DNA from 2 places in the Stenotrophomonas sp. Nf1 genome. Region 1 is predicted to be linked to the other one. Evidence: riboswitches for the same ligand, from Rfam matches in the RefSeq annotation. Region 1 holds a riboswitch; the other holds the start of a gene.
What was found. A riboswitch is a leader RNA that binds a small molecule or an ion and turns the genes downstream of it on or off. The one in region 1 is predicted to bind glycine.
Positions count from the first base shown of each region.

Region 1 (4,649 bases):
TGACCGGCACCCCGGTGAGCGACATCGACAGCCAGGGTTTCAAGCTCGGCGATCAGTTCGTGCCGGCACGCACCGTGGTGTGGGCCGCCGGCGTGGCCGCCTCACCGCTGGCGCGTACGCTGGAGGTGCCGCTGGACCGCGCCGGGCGCGTGCAGGTGCAGCCGGACCTGACCCTGCCCGGTCACCCGGAGCTGTTCGTGGCCGGTGACCTGGCCGCACTGAGCCAGGCCGACGGCAAGCCGGTACCCGGCGTGGCACCGGCCGCCAAGCAGATGGGCAAGTACGTGGCCGAGGTGATTCGCGCGCGCCTGCACGGCAAGCCCGAACCCGGTCCGTTCACGTACGCCGACTACGGCAACCTGGCCACCATCGGCCGCATGGCGGCCATCGTGCATCTAGGCCGCCTGCAGCTGTCCGGTGTGCTGGCGTGGTGGTTCTGGCTGGCCGCGCACGTGTTCTTCCTGATCGGCTTCCGCAACCGCATCGTGGTGCTGCTGAACTGGGCAGTGGCGTACTGGAGCTACCAGCGCAGCGCACGCATCATCTTCGGCGATGACCAGGACGACCGGCGGCCGAAGCGGTAGGGCCGCACTCGCGCCTCCTCGGCCGGTGCAGTAGATCCACGCCATGCGTGGATGAATGTCTGTGCAGGCTGCATGGAGCTCAGCCACGCACGGCGTGGCTCTACTTCCCCGTCGGGCCACCGGGGACCCCCGTTTCGACCATGTGATGACCGCGACGACCGGCGGCCGAAGCGGTAGGGCCGGCAGCCCAGGGGTCGGATCCCTTTCCGCAGGAAAGGGCTCTGACCCCGTTGACGCCATCCACGCATGGTGTGGCGCTACTTCATCCGTGGGCGCGACCATTGCTGGCAGAAGCCTTGCTTCCTCGCCGTGTCGGCAATCTGCGCCGCGCCCCAGTGCCGGGTAATCCAGATCGTCAGTGCTGCGCTGCTCAGATGCCATCGCAGCATGCCGCGCTGGGGCTGCTGCGACAGATGGCTTCGGGCAATCCAGAGGGCCTCCCGCTCCACGTCGGGCGCCTTCTTCTTCATCACGTCCTTGTCGAAGAACTGCGCGGCGAATCGCCAGGGATTCATCGGTTGGTATTCCACCCGTGGTTCAGTGCCGCACGCTGCCACATCACTGGCGGCGCGGCCCGCCGGCTTCGGTCGACCATCCACCAGTGCCATCCCGAGCAGGTACAACAGGCCAGGCAGCAGCGCGATGCCGGCGACCAGCACGACGATGCAGAGCCATGCGCGGCCAGCAGCGCGCATGGGTTATTCCGCCTTCGGCTTCGGGTACCACAGCGCGTTGACGATGACCCAGCGCTGCTCGAAGCGCCCCATGTGGAAGTAGTCGACGAACCACGGGGTTTCCAGCCGCACCGAGGCGGCGTTGCCGGTCACGTCCAGCACCGTACAGCGACGGTCCCATTGATCCTTCGGGGTCTTCAACGCGCCCTGCTTCGTCAGCGCGACCAGCTCCTCCTTCGACATCCGGCGCAGGCCGAGTCGCTCGTCGGGCGTATCGCCGAGCACCGCGCGCTTGGCCAGATCCGGATGCAGGGAACGGGCGACGCGCTGCGGATCAGCTTCCAGCTGACCGTCGACGTAGTCGTGGCAGGTGGCTTCGATGGCCGCGAGGGTGGCCGGGTCGGCGGCGGGGCTGGCTGATGCGGAGAGAGCGAACAACAGGGCAACGGCGGACATCCGGGTCTCCAGCGCTGAGGGCTGGGCGATCATGGCATGGCCGCACGCGCCCATCCACGCATGGCGTGGATCTACTGTAGAGCCGAGCCCATGCTCGGCTGAGCCTCGTCGCCCATCCAGCAGCCGAGCACGGGCTCGGCTCTACAAAAGCGCGGGATCCGGCGCCTGCAGCCAAGCCAGCTTGCGTTCGCGCGGCTGCTGCTTGAGCTGCCATTCGGCGCGCGAGGCGGCGGCGCGGTCCGGGTATTCGCGCACGGCCAGGATGCGCAGCGGCGGCCGGGCGCGGGTGTAGCGGGCGCCCTTGCCGGCCTGGTGGGCGGCGAAACGCGCGTCCACGTCGGTGCTGATGCCGGCGTAGAAACTGCCATCGCGGCATTCGAGCAGGTACAGGAACCAGGGGCGGAGGGACGGGGCCATGGCCGGATTATGCCGTGCTGCACTGCAGCGGATATACTGGCGCCCGAATGCAGGAGAGAGGCGCCGCGCTGGCGCCCGCCGAAGGCGCAGGCTCCCATGATCGCTCAGGCCGGTGGGCTGGAATCCCACCAACCATGCATTCGACTCGCCGAGCTGGAGAGAGGTCACCGGGCATGCCCGGGACGATCCGCCGAAGGGGCACGCGGCCTACGCCGCTGAACTCTCAGGCAAAAGGACAGCGGGAGCGGCACCGGTCATCGTCATCCCGTCATTGCGCAGGCAGTGGCGGTATACGCGCATGGCCGGCCCCACCGCGCCCGGAGCCTGCCCCATGCTGCTGTCCATCATCTATCTGATCGCCATTTCCGCCGAAGCCATGACCGGCGCGCTGTCCGCCGGCCGCCGCCGCATGGACCTGTTCGGCGTGGTCATGATCGCCTGCGTCACCGCCCTCGGCGGCGGTTCGCTGCGCGACATCCTGCTCGGCCACTACCCGCTGGGCTGGGTGAAGCATCCCGAGTACCTGGGCTTCACCGTGTGCGCGGCGCTGATTGCCACCTGGGTGGCGCGCTGGATGCACCACTTCCGCCGCACCTTCCTGGTACTCGATGGCCTGGGCCTGATCGCCTTCACCCTGATCGGCTGCTCGATCGCACGTGAGGCGGGCCACGCCACCCCCATCGTGTTGATTGCCGGCATGCTGACCGGCGCGTTCGGCGGCGTGCTGCGCGACATCCTCTGCAACGAGGTGCCGCTGATCTTCCAGAAGGAGCTGTACGCGATCATCGCGCTGCTGACCGGCGCGGCGTATCTACTGCTGCTGCACTGGGGCGTGGCCGACGCCACTGCCATTCTGTGCTGCCTGGGCGGCGGCTTCGCGATGCGCCTGCTGGCGATCCACTACCGCTGGGAAATGCCGAAGTTTGTGTATCACGACGAAGTGCATTGACCGCGGCCTGGCGGGTGCGCCTGCTTCCGGATCACTTGCGCAGGCGGGAGTTCATCGGGCTCCCGCCTGCAAGGATGCGCAGCCGGTAGGCCTCTGAGGGATAGACACTCCATGGGCTGTCACAGTCATCGCTGCCGGCGTCGACCTGCTCGAGCAGCTCGGGATCCATCCATCCGGACAGGTAGTCGGGGTCAGACCGTCTACTGAAGCCCGGGCAGTGAACCCCGCCCTCAACGACAATCTCGTTCTGGACGGTGGAAAGGAAGCTGGCGTACAGCTCACGACCGACCTGTGTGTATGTGCCGGTCTCGAGATAGGTCTGCACGGTGATGCTTCCCCCTACGGCCAGAATCCCATCGTTGAGCGAGCATGCATGGAGATGCTCACACGCAAGATCGTCACGCACGAAGACCCAACCACCACAGTCAAGATTGCGGGCGCTGAGACTGCCCAGGACGATCACACACAGCGTCTCGCCCAGATTATTGAGCGCCAGCGTGCCTTCTACGCTCAGATCCCCGTCGACGATCACGCAATCCGTTTCGCAGTCCGAGCTCCAGTCGCCAACGAGGGATGCTGCAGGCACCACCTTGAACGAAGAGGTGGACTCACGATCATCGCGCGGTTGGTCGGCAGAGGCCGCGATCATCGCCCTGGCCTTCAACGTCGTACGCAGAAGCGCCTGGTCTCCTTCGTTGCGGTAAAGCTCGATTCTCTCATCAAGTTCCGCCAGCAGGCTTGCCGTGGTCGCGGGAGACGAGGATTCGAACCAGTCCTCGATGACGGAGATCGCGTCATCAGCAATCGGGCCGCCTTTCAAGCGTACGAGGGCCATGGCGGCCGCTCCGGAAACTGATCGGCATTCTGGCTGCAACGGGCTGTCGTCGGGGAAAACGTGCATCGGCGGGGTCCAGCCAGGTGAGGCCCCGATCTTCGGCCGAAGCTGCAGGCAGATTCCATGCAACTCTTCCGAAATCGCGCCGTGGCCTGCCCCTATCCACGCATGGCGTGGATCTACCGCGTCAACCGCATCGTCAATGGTCGGGGTTCACACCACCCCGGCGATGTACCTGGCGCTGTCGCACATACGCAGCGCCAGGCGCATCGCCGGTGCGGACGGGCCGGTCTCCAACTCCGACCGGCCCTGATCGCGGCCGCACCCCCGCAGGCACTGGCCGCCATCCACACACATGCCGCACTCAGGCGGCTTCCATCAGGCGGCTTCGGACACCTTCACTCCGCGACGGGCGCGCACGGCCGCAGCCAGTCGCTCCAGTACCGTCACGGTGGTGTCCCAGTCGATGCAGCCATCGGTGATGCTCTGCCCGTAGACCAGCGGCTGGCCTTCCACCAGTTCCTGGCGGCCACCGACCAGATGGCTCTCGATCATCACACCGACGATGCGCTGTTCGCCGTCTTCCAACTGAACGGCGATGTCTTCGATCACCTTCGGCTGGTTCTCGGGGTTCTTCAGGCTGTTGGCATGGCTGGCGTCGATCATCAGGCGCGTCGGCAGCTTGGCCTTGGCCAGCGCCTGGCAGGCCTCGCCCACGCTGGCCGCATCGTAGT
Region 1 covers NZ_PYTV01000006.1:40,707-45,355, reverse strand. The annotation lists gene C9412_RS12250 (NAD(P)/FAD-dependent oxidoreductase) at 1-584, shown strand, start outside; gene C9412_RS12245 (hypothetical protein) at 842-1,279, opposite strand; gene C9412_RS12240 (nuclear transport factor 2 family protein) at 1,283-1,714, opposite strand; gene C9412_RS12235 (GIY-YIG nuclease family protein) at 1,856-2,131, opposite strand; glycine riboswitch at 2,172-2,261, shown strand; glycine riboswitch at 2,275-2,378, shown strand; gene C9412_RS12230 (trimeric intracellular cation channel family protein) at 2,463-3,080, shown strand; gene C9412_RS12225 (hypothetical protein) at 3,112-3,915, opposite strand; gene C9412_RS12220 (3-deoxy-7-phosphoheptulonate synthase) at 4,294-4,649, opposite strand, start outside.

Region 2 (4,649 bases), on a different contig from region 1:
AGTGTGCGGCGCGTTCTTCAGCGGGTTGTCCTCGCGGTCCAGGCGGCCGTCTTCGATCGCGCTGATTTCCTCGCGGATCTGGATCATCGCGTCGATGAAGCGGTCCAGCTCGTGCAGCGATTCGCTCTCGGTCGGCTCGACCATCAGCGTGCCGGCCACCGGGAAGCTCAGGGTCGGGGCGTGGAAGCCGAAGTCGATCAGGCGCTTGGCCACGTCTTCGGCGCCGATGCCGCTGGTCTTCTCCAGCGGGCGCACGTCCAGGATGCACTCATGCGCGACCAGACCGTTGCGGCCGGTGTACAGGGTCTTGAAGTGCGGGGCCAGGCGCTTGGCGATGTAGTTGGCATTGAGCTGCGCGACCTGGGTGGCCTTGCGCAGGCCTTCGCTGCCCATCATGGCGATGTACATCCAGCTGATCGGCAGGATCGAGGCGCTGCCGAAGCTGGCCGCGCTGACCATGCCGACCGGGCCGTTGTCACCCAGCTTGCCCGGCAGGAACGGTGCCAGGTGCTCCTTGACCGCGCACGGGCCGACGCCCGGGCCGCCGCCGCCATGCGGAATGCAGAAGGTCTTGTGCAGGTTCAGGTGCGAAACGTCCGAACCCCACTTGCCCGGCTTGGCCACGCCGACCAGGGCGTTCATGTTGGCGCCGTCGGTGTACACCTGGCCGCCGTGCTGGTGGATGATCTCGCAGATCTCGACCACTTCTTCCTCGAACACGCCGTGCGTGGACGGGTAGGTGATCATGATCGCGGCCAGACGGTCGCTGTACTTCTCGGCGTTGACGCGGATGTCTTCGACATCGACGTTGCCGTTGGCATCGGTCTTGGTGACCACCACCTTCATGCCGCACATCTGTGCCGAAGCCGGGTTGGTGCCGTGCGCCGAATCCGGAATCAGGCAGATATCGCGGTGGCCTTCGCCGCGCGAGCGGTGGTAGGCGCGGATCGCCAGCAGGCCGGCGTACTCGCCCTGCGCGCCGGAGTTCGGCTGCAGGCTCACCGCGTCGTAGCCGGTGCATTCGACCAGCATCGCTTCCAGCGTATCGATCAGTTCCTTGTAGCCCAGCGCCTGGTCGGCCGGCACCAGCGGATGGATCTGCGAGAACTCCGGCCAGGTCACCGGGATCATCTCGGCGGTGGCGTTGAGCTTCATGGTGCACGAACCCAGCGGGATCATCGTGCGGTCCATCGCCAGGTCCTTGTCGGCCAGCGAACGCAGATAGCGCAGCAGTTCGTGCTCGCTGTGGTGGGTGTTGAACACCGGGTGGGTCAGGAACGCGGACTGGCGCAGCAGGCCGGCCGGCAGTGCATCGGCGGTGCTGGCATCGAGCGCGTCGACGTCAGCCTGGGCACCGAACACCGCAGCCAGCGCAACCACGTCGGCGCGGGTGGTGGTTTCGTCCAGGCTGATGCCGACCGAGTCGCTGTCGATCGCGCGCAGGTTGTAGCCGGCGGCGCGCGCCTTGGCATGGATCTCATCGGCATGCACGCCGGTGATGTGCAGGGTGTCGAAGAAGTCGCCACCGACCTGCACGCCGGCATTGCGCAGCGCCGTGGCCAGGATCGAGGCCAGGCGGTGGGTGCGGCGGGCGATGCGGGTCAGGCCGTCCGGGCCGTGGTAGACGGCATACATCGAGGCCATCACCGCCAGCAGCACCTGCGCGGTGCAGATGTTGGAGGTGGCCTTCTCGCGGCGGATGTGCTGCTCGCGGGTCTGCAGGGTCAGGCGGTAGGCCGGGTTGCCCTGCGCGTCGATCGACACGCCGATCAGGCGGCCCGGCATCGAGCGCTTGTAGGCGTCACGGCAGGCCATGAAGGCGGCGTGCGGGCCACCGAAGCCGAACGGCACGCCGAAACGCTGGCTGTTGCCGACTACGATGTCCGCACCCCATTCGCCCGGGGCGGCCAGCAGGGTCAGCGCCAGCAGGTCGGTGGCCACGGCCACCAGGCCGCCGCGTGCGTGCACGGCATCAACCAGCGCCTTGTAGTCGCCGACCTGGCCGAAGGTGTCCGGGTACTGCAGCAGCAGGCCGAACGCTTCCGCTTCCAGCGCTTCGGCCGGAGTGCCGACGCGCAGCACGATGCCCATCGGCTCGGCGCGCGTGCGCAGCAGTTCCAGGGTCTGCGGGTGCACGGCGTCGTGCACGAAGAAGGTGTCCGACTTCGACTTGGCCGAACGCTTGGCCAGGGTCATCGCTTCGGCGGCGGCGGTGGCTTCGTCCAGCAGCGAGGCGTTGGCGATCTCCATGCCGGTCAGGTCGGCGCACAGGGTCTGGAAGTTGATCAGCGCTTCCATGCGGCCCTGCGAGATTTCCGCCTGGTACGGGGTGTAGGCGGTGTACCAGGCCGGGTTTTCCAGGATGTTGCGCAGGATCACGTTCGGCGTGTGGGTACCGTAGTAGCCCTGGCCGATGAAGCTGCGCAGCACGGTGTTCTTGTCGGCGATCGCACGGATCTTCGCCAGTGCCTGCACTTCGGTCATCGACTGCGGCAGTGCCAGTGGCGCCGGCGACTTGATCTTGGCCGGCACGATGGCATCGGTCATCGCATCCAGCGACGCGTGGCCGACGACGTCGAGCATCTGCGCGATCTCGGCATCGTTGGGGCCGATGTGGCGCTCGACGAACGCGGAATGATGCTCGAGCTCACGCAGGGAAGGGGTGTTCTGGGACATGGCGAAGGATCCGTCAGGAAAGGGCACACGCACGGGCACAAGCCGCCGGTCGGCGGTCTGCGGGGCGCCCCTCTGTCCTTTTGCCTGAGAGTTTAAAAGCGCGGCTGGCCGCAGCTTCGTGCCCCTTCGGCGCCGGATCGAACCGGTCTCTCCAGAGTTGTGTTACGGGTGGTATCGGGCCTGAGCGATTACGGGCGTTGCGCCTTCGGCAGCGGTGTTCCGCTTCTCCCACCGTGTTGCCCGCCGATTATAGCCCGTTGCGGGCCCGCCGGCGGCCGCCGGTCGGTGCGGCCGGGCCTGAATGGCCGATGGCCCGGTCGTGCGTTTTGTGCAGCGCTGCATGGCATCGCGTGCAATCCCCACCTATGATGGCCGTATTCTCGTATTCATCTGGCGCCGTCCCTGCCGCAAGGGGACCGGCGCCGGCCGTGCGTGCCGCGCATGGCCCTGCCGGACACTTTTTCCATGACCGCCGCTGTTGCTCCTTCCACCCGCCGCATGGCCCTGCTGCTCGCCGGCCTGGCCATGTTCGGTCCGTTCTCGATCGACACCATTTTCCCGGCCTTCCCGCAGCTGGCCCAGCGCCTGGCGGTGGACGAGGTGGCGGTGCAGCAGACCATCAGCGTGTACCTGCTGTTCTACGGCCTGATGAGCCTGGCGCACGGCCCGCTGTCCGACGCCTGGGGGCGCAAGCGGGTGATCCTCGGTGGCCTGGTGGTGTTCGTCGGCGCCTCGGTCGGTTGCGCGCTCTCCACCGACCTGAGCACGCTGCTGGCCTTCCGCGCGCTGCAGGGCCTGTCGGCGGGCGTGGGCATGATCGTCGGCCGCGCGGTGATCCGCGACCTGTACCACGGTCATGACGCGCAGCGGCTGATGAGTCAGGTGTCGATGCTGTTCGGCATCGCGCCAGCGATCGCGCCGATCATCGGTGGCTGGATCCTGCTCAGCGGCGCCGGCTGGCCGCTGATCTTCTGGTTCCTGGTGGTGTTCGGGCTGGTGCTGCTGGCGGCCACCGCGCGCTACCTGCCGGAAACCCATCCGGTCGAGGCACGCGTACCGTTGTCGCCGCGCGTGCTGCTGCGCGATTACGTGCGCATCGGCTTCAATCCGCGCTTCCTGCGCTTGGCGCTGGCCGGCAGCATCGGTTTCGGCGGCATCTTCCTGTACATCTCCTCGGCGCCGGTGTTCGTGATGCAGCACCTGCATCTGGGCGAGGGCGGCTTCGCCTGGCTGTTCATTCCCACCATTGGTGGCATGACCACCGGCTCGTTCCTGTCCGGGCGCATGGCCGGCCACACCACGCCGACGCGCCAGGTCGCCATCGGTTTTGGCCTGTGCGCGCTGTCGGTGCTGCTCAACGTCGGCTATGTGGCACTGGCGCCGCAGTTCGTGCTGCCGTGGGCGGTGCTGCCGATCTTCCTGGGTGGCATGGGCATGGCGTTGATCTTCCCGATCCTGGCGCTGGCGGTGCTGGACATGTACCCGCACCAGCGTGGCCTGGCCTCGTCGCTGCAGGCCTTCGTGCAGCTGATGATCAGCACCGTGGTGGCCGGCGTGGTGTCGCCGCTGCTCAGTGCCAGCCCGCTGCACTTGGCATTGGGTCAGGCCGCGTTCTTCGCCGCCGGCTTCGTGTTCTGGTACTGGGAACACCAGCGTGAACGCGCGGCACAGGCAGCCTGCACGGGCCATTGAGCAGCGCGCAGGGGTAGGGCGGGCCGTGATGCCCGCAACGCTTGCGACGACCGGTGACCGGACTAGGCTGGGGACTCCAGCCAGCCAGTGCGTGGATGCACGACCGCCAGCCGATCCGATGTCGTCGCATGAGGTTCCCCCATGGCTGCGCAGCAGACCTACCGCCTGTTCGAGGTGGCGCTGAAGGAGCGCCGCGTTCTTTCCCCTTCCCTGGACCGCATGGTGTTCACCGGTGCCGACGTGGCGCGGATGAAGACCGAAGGCCCGGACCAGCGCATCAA
Region 2 covers NZ_PYTV01000003.1:400,807-405,455, reverse strand. The annotation lists gene gcvP (aminomethyl-transferring glycine dehydrogenase) at 1-2,676, opposite strand, end outside; glycine riboswitch at 2,739-2,841, opposite strand; gene C9412_RS08410 (multidrug effflux MFS transporter) at 3,142-4,368, shown strand; gene C9412_RS08405 (siderophore-interacting protein) at 4,510-4,649, shown strand, end outside.
Region 2: it holds a riboswitch for glycine, as region 1 does, so the genes downstream of both, gcvP (aminomethyl-transferring glycine dehydrogenase) here and C9412_RS12230 (trimeric intracellular cation channel family protein) in region 1, are expected to answer to the same signal.